3 regions of the Weizmannia sp. FSL W8-0676 genome follow, and region 1 is predicted to be linked to each of the others. Evidence: riboswitches for the same ligand, from Rfam matches in the RefSeq annotation. Region 1 holds a riboswitch; each other region holds the start of a gene.
The links. A riboswitch is a leader RNA that binds a small molecule or an ion and turns the genes downstream of it on or off. The one in region 1 is predicted to bind S-adenosylmethionine.

Region 2: another riboswitch for S-adenosylmethionine. It lies ahead of NST20_RS13470 (sulfite exporter TauE/SafE family protein); the one in region 1 lies ahead of NST20_RS02730 (methionine biosynthesis PLP-dependent protein).
Region 3: another riboswitch for S-adenosylmethionine. It lies ahead of metK (methionine adenosyltransferase); the one in region 1 lies ahead of NST20_RS02730 (methionine biosynthesis PLP-dependent protein).

What each region holds. Positions count from the first base shown of each region.
Region 1 is NZ_CP151954.1:569,728-573,010, reverse strand. It holds gene metC (cystathionine beta-lyase) at 1-45, opposite strand, end outside; gene NST20_RS02730 (methionine biosynthesis PLP-dependent protein) at 42-1,157, opposite strand; SAM riboswitch class I at 1,235-1,354, opposite strand; gene NST20_RS02725 (ABC transporter permease) at 1,463-2,602, opposite strand; gene NST20_RS02720 (ABC transporter ATP-binding protein) at 2,593-3,283, opposite strand, start outside.
Region 2 is NZ_CP151954.1:2,722,844-2,726,126, reverse strand. It holds gene NST20_RS13470 (sulfite exporter TauE/SafE family protein) at 394-1,284, opposite strand; SAM riboswitch class I at 1,439-1,546, opposite strand; gene NST20_RS13465 (amino acid permease) at 1,858-3,192, opposite strand.
Region 3 is NZ_CP151954.1:2,188,116-2,191,398, reverse strand. It holds gene pckA (phosphoenolpyruvate carboxykinase (ATP)) at 1-1,561, opposite strand, end outside; SAM riboswitch class I at 1,738-1,886, shown strand; gene metK (methionine adenosyltransferase) at 2,031-3,242, shown strand.

The DNA.
Region 1 (3,283 bases):
GTTATGTAAAAGCCTCGTTTGAAAAGAATAATCTTCATTTGTCATCGTGTTTGCACCCCTTCGTGAATGTTGGCAAAAGCTTTTTCAATATCTGCAATCAAATCGCGGTCATCTTCAATTCCGACTGAAAAGCGCAAAAGGCAGTTGTCCACGCCCGAGGCAATCCGTTTTTCTTCCGGAATGTCGGCATGCGTCTGTGTAGCCGGGTAAGTGATAAAACTTTCCGTCCCGCCGAGACTTTCGGCAAATGTAATCAGAGACAGGCCGCGTAAAAACGGGTCAATCCATGATTCTTCTTTTACACGGAAAGAAAGCATCCCGCCGCGGCCCGGATATAGCACATCTTTTACATCCGGATGCGCGCTTAAAAAGGCCGCCACAGCTTTTGCATTTTTTTCGTGTTTTTCCATCCTAAGCGCCAGCGTTTTCATGCCGCGCATCAGAAGCCACGAATCAAACGGACTGAGGGTGGCGCCGGCACCGTTATGGTACAGAAAAAGCTGCTCGCAAAGTTCAGCACCCTTTGCCACGATCAGACCGGCCAGCACGTCGTTATGCCCGCCAAGATATTTCGTCGCGCTATGGACTACAATATCAGCGCCTTCTTTAATCGGCTGCTGCAAAAGCGGGGTGTAAAAAGTATTGTCTACAATCAGCAGGATTCCGTGCCTTTTCGCAATTTCAGCCACTGCGCCGATATCCGTCTGCTGCATGAGGGGGTTTGTCGGCGTTTCGAGGAAAATGGCTTTCGTTTTCGGGGTGATTTCTTGTTCAATATTTTCCGGGTTGCACGTATTCACGTACTTACAACAAAGCCCCCATTTTTTATATCCCTGCTCCAGCAGGCGGTAGGTGCCGCCATATAAATCATCACTCACAATCCACTCATCGCCGGCCTGGAACAAAGATAAAACAGTGAAAATCGCAGCCATGCCGGAACTGCACGCAAACCCGCGGTCCCCGCCCTCCAGATCCGCAATCGCTTCTTCAAGCAACTGGCGCGTCGGGTTGCCGGTACGGGAATAATCGAAACCGGTTGACTGCCCAATGCCTTCGTGGCGGTAAGCGGTAGAAAAATAAACAGGCGGGTTCACCGCACCTGTCACGCGGTCACTGCGGTTTCCGATTTGTGCAAGTTTTGTTTCTGTATGATACATGATGGACACTCCCTCACTTAAAATCAAAAAGCCTTCTCCAATAAGAAGAAGGCCATTCCTTTCGTGCATGAACCATCTTCTTATCTTTCAAGTTATGATCCCATAACTTGCAGGACTTAGCACCTTTTCAACGCGTAAAAGCATTGAAGGTTGCTGAGGCTTCATCGGGCCATTCCCTCAACCTCTCTTGATAAGAAAACACCAATATGAAATTTGCCATCAACGCCGCAAAAGAAATTACACAACGAACCTAAAAATTGCTTACGTTCAATTTATCCCTTTTTTTCGGATTCGTCAAGCTTTTTTTAAATTTTGTTTTTCTTATGGATAATCCATATGGTGAGAAAATAAAACAGCAAAGATGAAAGGAGAAGCGTAATGACTCCGTCTGTAGTATTGATATACTCATTCCTGAATTTTGCTGCACTTTCTCCATTCACTATATTCGGCACATCCACAAATGTAAAAGGGATGATATGCATAACAGCATACAACTTTGTCTTAAATCCGCTCATCATTTCCTCAAAACAAAAACAAGCCACCAAAACGAGCATCAGAAGCAATTGATTTCGAATAAAGGTATTTAAAAACTGCGTGAAAACAGAAATAAATAATAGAAGACATAGGATTAGTAAAAGCGATCTGCCCAAAAACCGGGCAATTGAAATCCACAATACTTCTGTCCCGTTTAAATTGATCGCCACAGGGTACTTCCAACTCCCCAAATGGCTTATGATGCTACCAATAATGAGCGCAACAACCAGGATAACAATCGTGATGGCAAGGCTGTAAACAAATGAAGTGAAGATTCTCGCATCCAATATTTTCTTGAGCTTCACTGGCAAAACATTTACAAAATGATTAATACCGCCTTGTTTATCTCTTGTTGAAATATCACCAATTAAAACTGCAATGAGAAGAGGCATTAAGAACGGGAATACGTAAAAAAGAATACGATATGTAAAGTTAATACCCGGGGTTTCGAACGACTCTATTACCGGATGAATATTTTGTTTAAGCAGAATGGTATTGAGCTGTATTGCTTTTTCTGTCTGCGGAACAATTTTTTTATTACCAAAAACAATTGTTCCGGCATTAATCCCAGCAATTAATTTTTTATCTAAAGCGATCTGCAATTTCAGTTCTTGCTTCCAATCCCCTGCTTCATGAGCTTGTATTTGTTCTGTACGAAGGCGTAACTCCTCCTGCAAACCCGCAAGTGCTTTCTTCTTTGCTTCACTCTTATTTGGATTTGATTCCATGTGTGAAATGGCATTTTCCAGTGAGGATTTGTTATCCTGATATTCATTGAGCGGGTCCATTCTCTTTGCTCCCACGAAAGTAATTGCAAACAAAATGAAAACAATCAAAATAGCAGCAATAAAAACAGTCAAATTTTTTTTATTTCTAATGAATCGCAATGTCTCTAATTTGATTAGCCCCATTTATCTTCACCTTCGTATATTTCCTCATAAATTAGTTGGCTGCCTTTTTGCCCTATGAAAAATGATTTAAATTTCATGTCTTGTTCGAATGCCTGATTTACCACAAAGGAGCTTTTACTCGAATCTATCTCCGCCCATACTTCATTGGCTGTGGCATTTTTAATTTCTTCATCTTTAAATAGGGAAAGAACTTTATCCGCATCATTCCCATTCTCTAACTTAATGATGATGTATTTATTAAAGTCCGGATTATTTTTTCTGCTTTCGTAAACCATTCTTCCTTGCTTTAAAAAGATGACACGATCACATAATTCATCAACATTGTTCAGAATATGGGAAGAAAAAAATACAATTTTATTTTCATCTCTAAGTTGCTTAATGGATTTGCTTATCAGTTTAATATTGGATGGGTCCAGCCCATTCATCGGCTCGTCCATCAATAGCAAATCACAAGAACTGATCAAGCACATCCCAAATAGCAGCCTTTGCTGCATGCCAAGCGAATATTTTGAAACCCTTTTGTCGATATAGGAACCCATGCTTAATTTTTCAATAACAGCGCCACATTCTTGTTTGCTCTCCCATAATCTTTGTACAAGTTTTAAATGCTCTCTCCCTGTTAAATTTGGATACAATACTGTATGGTCTTGCAAAAAAAATATTTTTTTAAGGATTTTTTCC
Region 2 (3,283 bases), 1.2 Mb from region 1:
TTTCGCGAACGGGGGAGGGAAAGCGGGCATGGCGGACGGCGGCATAAACAGGGGCTGCAAACCGGACGGGCGCGGGTAAGCCATGTTTTGGCCCACAAAAAAATCACAAAACGCGCCTCTGTGCATTTGCCGCTAAAAGAAGTTTGCGGCCTGCCTTCACTTAGGCGTGCGGTATTGAAAAATTGGTGATGGATCATTTTTGCCGGTGCCTGGTTAAGGAATGGCTGGTTTAGGTGGAAAAACGGGGCCGCTTTCCTTCACATAGAGGGCATCTGCATAAAGGAAGCAAAAATGGCGTTGTTCGTTCGCATAGAAACGCCTCAGCCCGTTTATTGTCAAAAACGGCTTTAAAAAAACAATTTGGGCAATGGATCCCTTGCCCGAACATGTTCCTTATTCTGCGACGCTTACGCTGGCGCTGGCAACTGCCCGCTTGTGTTTTCTGATTGTATAGAAAATGAGGATTGCCCATATTGCCACAATGGCTGTATAGGTAACGCCGTACCACCCGCTTCCGGCGCCGGCCATTTTTAATAAAGTTTGCACGTTGCTGAACACAATCATGCCGCTGACAATGACAGCCAGCAAATGAGCCGGCAAAATTTTAACCAGATAGGCTGCAATCGGTGCGGCGATCAGGCCGCCAAGCATGAGGGCGATCGTCCAGATCCAGTTAATCTGCATAGCGCCGAGGGATAAAAGGAAACCGATGCTTGACGCCAGGGATACGGCAAATTCACTTGTATCTACCGAGCCGATCACTTTCCGCGGTTCGATGTCATTTCTGGACAGCAAAGCCGGTGTGGCGATAGGGCCCCAGCCGCCGCCCCCCGTTGCATCAAAAAATCCTGCGACAAAGCCGAGCGGGATGAAAAATACGTTTGACCCGGTCTTCTTTTTAACTTTCAACGCCCCGCGCGCGTTGATCAGAAACCGGATAAGAATATAGAGGCCAAGGGCGATCAGAAAAATAGAAATGTACGGTTTTAATGTGCTTGCAGGAAGATGGCTGAGAACGGTTGCCCCGAGAAAGGCGCCGACAGCCCCGGGTACAACCAGTTTCCAAATGATCCCTTTATCGACATTCCCAAATTTCATATGAGAGACCCCGGAAGCCGCCGTTGTAAAAACCTCCGCCAAATGCACAGAAGCTGATGCGACAGCCGGCGCAATTCCGAAAGCCAAGAGGAGTGAGGTAGAAGTCACCCCGTAACCCATTCCGAGAGATCCATCCACCAATTGTGCGGCAAGGCCGACAAGTGCTAAGACAATTAATTTTTGCATGTTCATGTTCCCCGCTTTCTTCATCCATAAATTTGATTCATCCTGATGTAGAGGGATTATACGCATCAGGGTCTATCCTGGGTCAAACGGCCGGCCTTGCAGAAATTAAAAATCTTTCCGCCATTTTACGGAAAGACAGCGAGTAAAGGATAAGCGCTTATCTTTCAAAATGGTACCCATTTTGCTGGAATTGGCACCTTGCTGCTCGCTGCAGGTTGCCGGACTTCATTGGGCCAGATCCCTCCGTCGCTCTTGATAAGTGATTTGTTGTTTAAAATTTTATCAGAAAATAAATGGAAGTCAATATAATTATTGCAAGTTTTTTTATAGGATTTATACGAATGGGGGGATAAAGAAAAAACTCCCCATCAGATTACGCTGTGTCGGGAGTTTTTTCTTTACGCCGGATTGGTGTTAAAAAGCTTGTTTTAGGATGCGCGGGGGCATTATGGCTGCTTCTATTCAATAGTCCAACCGGGTTAGCGGTCCCGCCCATTCTGGCAGTTTGATACGCGCTATCCACCCGTGCCTGTCCCCTTCCCGTCCAAAGGAACCGGTTTTATCAACACAAGCCTATTCCTTTGCTTTGATTTTCAGTGACAGGACGACCAGCACGATTAAAATAGCGAGGCAGATGCTTGTACCAATCGGGTTGCCGCCGCCCAGCAAAAAAGACAGGAAAATGCCTGCCAGTGCAAGCAGTGCAATCCAGACCATGAAAGGGTACCCTTTTACACGGAAGGAAGGCAATTTTTCATACGACTTTCGGAGCCGCAGTTCGGCTGCACAGATGGCGATCCAGACAAGGACGACGGTAAATCCCGGGATGGTCATCAAATAGCTGATGACCTCATCCGGCGTAAGATAGGCCAGAATCACGCCGGCTAAAATAAACAGTGAGGTCAGCAAAATACTGGTGAGCGGGACGCCTTTCCGGGAAATTTTTAAAAAGGCGCGCGGCGCTTCTCCGGATTGCGCCATGTTGAACAGTGTGCGCGAAGTGGCATAAATGCCGGAATTGGCGGCAGAAAGAACGGCCGTCAAGAGCACAAAATTCATCACATGGGCGGCAGCGGGGATCCCGGTGCGGCTGAACACCTGCACAAACGGGCTTTCCACGGAAGAAACCTGGTTCCACGGGATAATGCCGCAAATGATCAGGATGGGCAAAATATAAAAAAGCATGACGCGGACAACGGTCTGTTTAATGACACGCGGCAGCACTTTTTCGCTGTCTTTCGTTTCCGAAACGGTAACGCCGATCAGTTCCGCGCCGCCGTATGAAAACATCACGATCAGAAAAGCGCTGAACGTACCGTGAAGCCCGTTCGGGAAAAACCCGCCGTGCGCTGTATAGTTGGACAGCATGGAAGATGTCCCGGGGAATAAACCGAATAAAATCAGCGCGCCAAGCAGGATAAAAACGATCAATGTGATGATTTTAATGCCGGCAATCCAAAATTCAAATTCGCCGTAGTACTTCACTTCAGTTAAATTGATGCCGACTATGAAAGCGGCGCAGAGCAAACTGAGCAGCCACAATGGCGCGTGGGGAACCCAGAATTGCAGGAAGCTCCCGGCTGCAAGCAGTTCCACGACTGTAACAATGACCCAGTTGATCCAGTACAGCCAGCCAATAATGAAAGAAACCCGGCTGCCGAACGCTTTGTGGATCAGATTTTGGACGTTGAGGCCGGGGTGGACAAGCGCCATTTCCCCCAGCGCTGACATGACAATGAATAAAAGCGCGCCGCCGATCAGGTAAGAAACGGCAACACTCGGGCCGGCAAGGCTGACGGTATCGGAGCTGCCTTTAAAAATGCCGGTTCCGATCATCCCGGCCAATGCGATGAACTGGACATGCCTTGGTGACAAGCCTTTTTGCAAATGATGTTGGTTTTTTTCCATTTCTATCAATCTCACTTTTCTTTTTTAGATAAACGCTTTTCAGTGCTAAAGCATTTATTCTATTTTAGCAGAAAAAAGGAAATATTGATAT
Region 3 (3,283 bases), 1.6 Mb from region 1:
CAATATCATCCGGCACTGATGAAAATTGCCGGAAATTTTCTTTGAACCGGGTTGCAAGTTCGAACGCTTTTTCACGGTAAGCCTGCTTGTCCGCCCATGTATCTTGCGGATAAAGGACTTTCTCCGGCACCCCTTCAATACGGGCCGGGATGTGCAGCCCGAAAATATCATCCTGCCGCGTTTCCACATTTTTCAGTTTGCCGTTTATCGCAGCCCGGACCATGGCCCTCGTATAGCTTAATTTCATGCGGGAACCGGTTCCGTACGGGCCGCCTGTCCAGCCGGTATTGACCAGAAATACCTGGACGTTGTGCCTGCCAATTTTCTCTCCGAGCATTTCCGCATAAACGGCGGGCTCAAGCGGCAAAAACGGCGCGCCGAAGCAAGTGGAGAACACAGCTTCCGGGCGCGTGACGCCGCGTTCGGTGCCGGCCAGTTTGGAAGTGTAACCGCTCAAGAAATGGTACATGGCCTGCTCTTTTGTCAGCCTGCTGATCGGTGGCAGGACACCGGACGCATCAGCCGTCAGAAATATAATGGTTGACGGATGGCCGGCCATGCCGGAACGGGCAATATTGCCGATGTTTTCAATCGGGTAAGCAGCCCTTGTATTTTCCGTCAGTGCATTGTTGCCATATTGCGGCCTACGGGACACCGGATCTACGACTACATTTTCAAGTACGGTCCCAAACCGGATTGCCCGGTAAATTTGCGGTTCTTTTTCTTCTGTAAGCCCGATGCACTTTGCATAGCATCCGCCTTCAATATTGAAGACGCCGCTGTCGGACCAGCCGTGCTCATCGTCCCCTATAAGCGCGCGCTCCGGATCGGCGGAAAGTGTCGTTTTCCCGGTCCCGGACAAGCCGAAAAACAGGGCCGTATCGCCGTTTTTCCCGGTATTGGCGGAGCAGTGCATGGGAAGGATGCCTTTTTGCGGCAGCAAATAATTCATGATGGAAAAAATGCTTTTTTTCATTTCGCCTGCATATTCCGTTCCGCCGATCAGAATCATCCGGCGTTCAAGTGAAATCATGATGAACGCTTCGGAATTCGTGCCGTCAAGCGCCGGGTCTGCTTTAAACAGCGGCGCGGAAAGAATGGTAAATTGCGCATCGTGTTGATTGAGTTCCTCCGCATCCGGCCGGATAAACAATTGATGCGCGAATAAATTATGCCAGGCGAACTCATTCACGGTCTGGATCGGAAGGCGGCTTTTTGGATCGGCACCCGCAAAACCTTTAAACACAAAAATTTCGTCTTTCCCTTTTAAATGCCGGATCATTTTTTCATAGAGCCTGTTGAACACGCCGGGAGATACCGGCTGGTTGATTTTGCCCCAGTCGACACGGTCTTTTGATTCGGAGTCGACGACAATAAATTTATCTTTCGGCGACCTTCCTGTGTATTTTCCTGTTGTAGCAGAAATGGCCCCTTCCGTTGTCAGCACAGCTTCTTTCCGTTCAATAATTTTTTCCATTAATTGCGGCACGGAAAGCTGCATGCGCACATTTTCCCCCGACAACAAAAACTTTAAATCGTCAGAAGCGCCAATCAGATCCATTTTCATAAACCGCCCCTTTGAATAACTTATTTCGCTTTAAACGATATCAGTATAACATATTCATCCGTTTATTACATACTTTTTCCCGGGAAAAATGCAGGGGGCAAAAGGGCAAATGGTGAAAAAAGCATTGACAGCGCCTGCTAAATTGCGTATGATTTTACTTTGAACGGATACTCTTATCCCGAGCTGGTGGAGGGACGGGCCCGATGAAACCCAGCAACCCGCCTCTGGAACAGGCAATGCGCTCGCAACGCAGCTGCCGCTTGACTTCCAGGCAAAGGTGCTAACCTGCAGCAAGGAATGTTTCCTTGAACGATAAGAGTGAAAGGCGCGATTGATTGAAGTCAAAACCTTTCCACTCATATGAATGGGAAAGGTTTTTATTTTTGGCTTTGTACTTAAAATGAATCGAGTTTAGGGTATGAGTACCGTTTTCAATATGTAACAATATAAGGAGGAAAAGCGGATGTTAAAAGGACGGCATTTGTTCACATCGGAATCGGTGACGGAAGGCCATCCGGACAAAATTTGCGACCAGATTTCCGATGCCATTTTGGATGCCATTTTAGAAAAAGACCCGAATGCCCGCGTTGCCTGCGAAACTTCCGTCACGACAGGGCTCGTGCTCGTCACGGGGGAAATTTCCACCAATACATATGTGGATATTCCGAAAGTGGTGCGCAAGACCATTAAAGAGATTGGCTATACGCGCGCGAAATACGGGTTTGATGCGGAAACCTGCGCTGTTTTGACATCGATTGACGAACAGTCCGAGGATATTGCGCGCGGCGTTAACCAGGCTTTGGAAGCCCGCGAAGGCGGGATGAGCGATGAAGAGATTGAGGCAATCGGAGCCGGCGACCAGGGCCTGATGTTCGGGTTTGCCTGCAATGAGACAGAAGAGCTGATGCCGCTTCCCATTTCGCTTGCCCACAAGCTTGCCCGCCGTCTTGCTGAACTCCGCAAACATGAAGTGATCCCGTATTTGCGCCCGGATGCGAAGACACAGGTGACAGTTGAATATGATGAGAACAACCAGCCTGCCCGGATTGATACAATTGTCATTTCAACGCAGCATAATCCTGACATCAGTTCCGGGCAAATTCAGGGGGATATGAAAAAATACGTCATTGAACCGGTTGTGCCGGCAGACTTACTCGATGCGGATACAAAGTATTTGATTAATCCGACCGGCCGCTTTGTTATCGGCGGCCCTCAAGGGGATGCCGGGCTGACCGGCCGCAAAATCATTGTCGACACGTACGGCGGATATGCACGCCACGGCGGCGGCGCATTTTCCGGGAAAGACCCGACGAAAGTGGACCGTTCCGCTGCTTATGCCGCCCGCTATGTTGCGAAAAATATTGTTGCGGCCGGCCTTGCGGAAAAATGTGAGGTACAGCTTGCGTATGCGATCGGGGTGGCGAAGCCCGTTTCCATTTCCATCGATACGTTTGGGACTGGAAAAGTTCCGGAAGAAGTGCTGATCGAGGCGGTTGAAGCCCATTTTGACCTGCGCCCGGCCGGCATTATCAAAATGCTCGACTTGCGCCGCCCGATTTACAGACAGACCGCTGCGTACGGGCATTTCGGCCGCGATGATTTGGATGTGCCTTGGGAAAAAACGGACAAAGCCGGGGCGTTGAATGAATTCGCCCGCAATCATATCGGAAAATAATGGGAAAAAGAGCGTGCCTGTTGATAGGCCGCTCTTTTTCC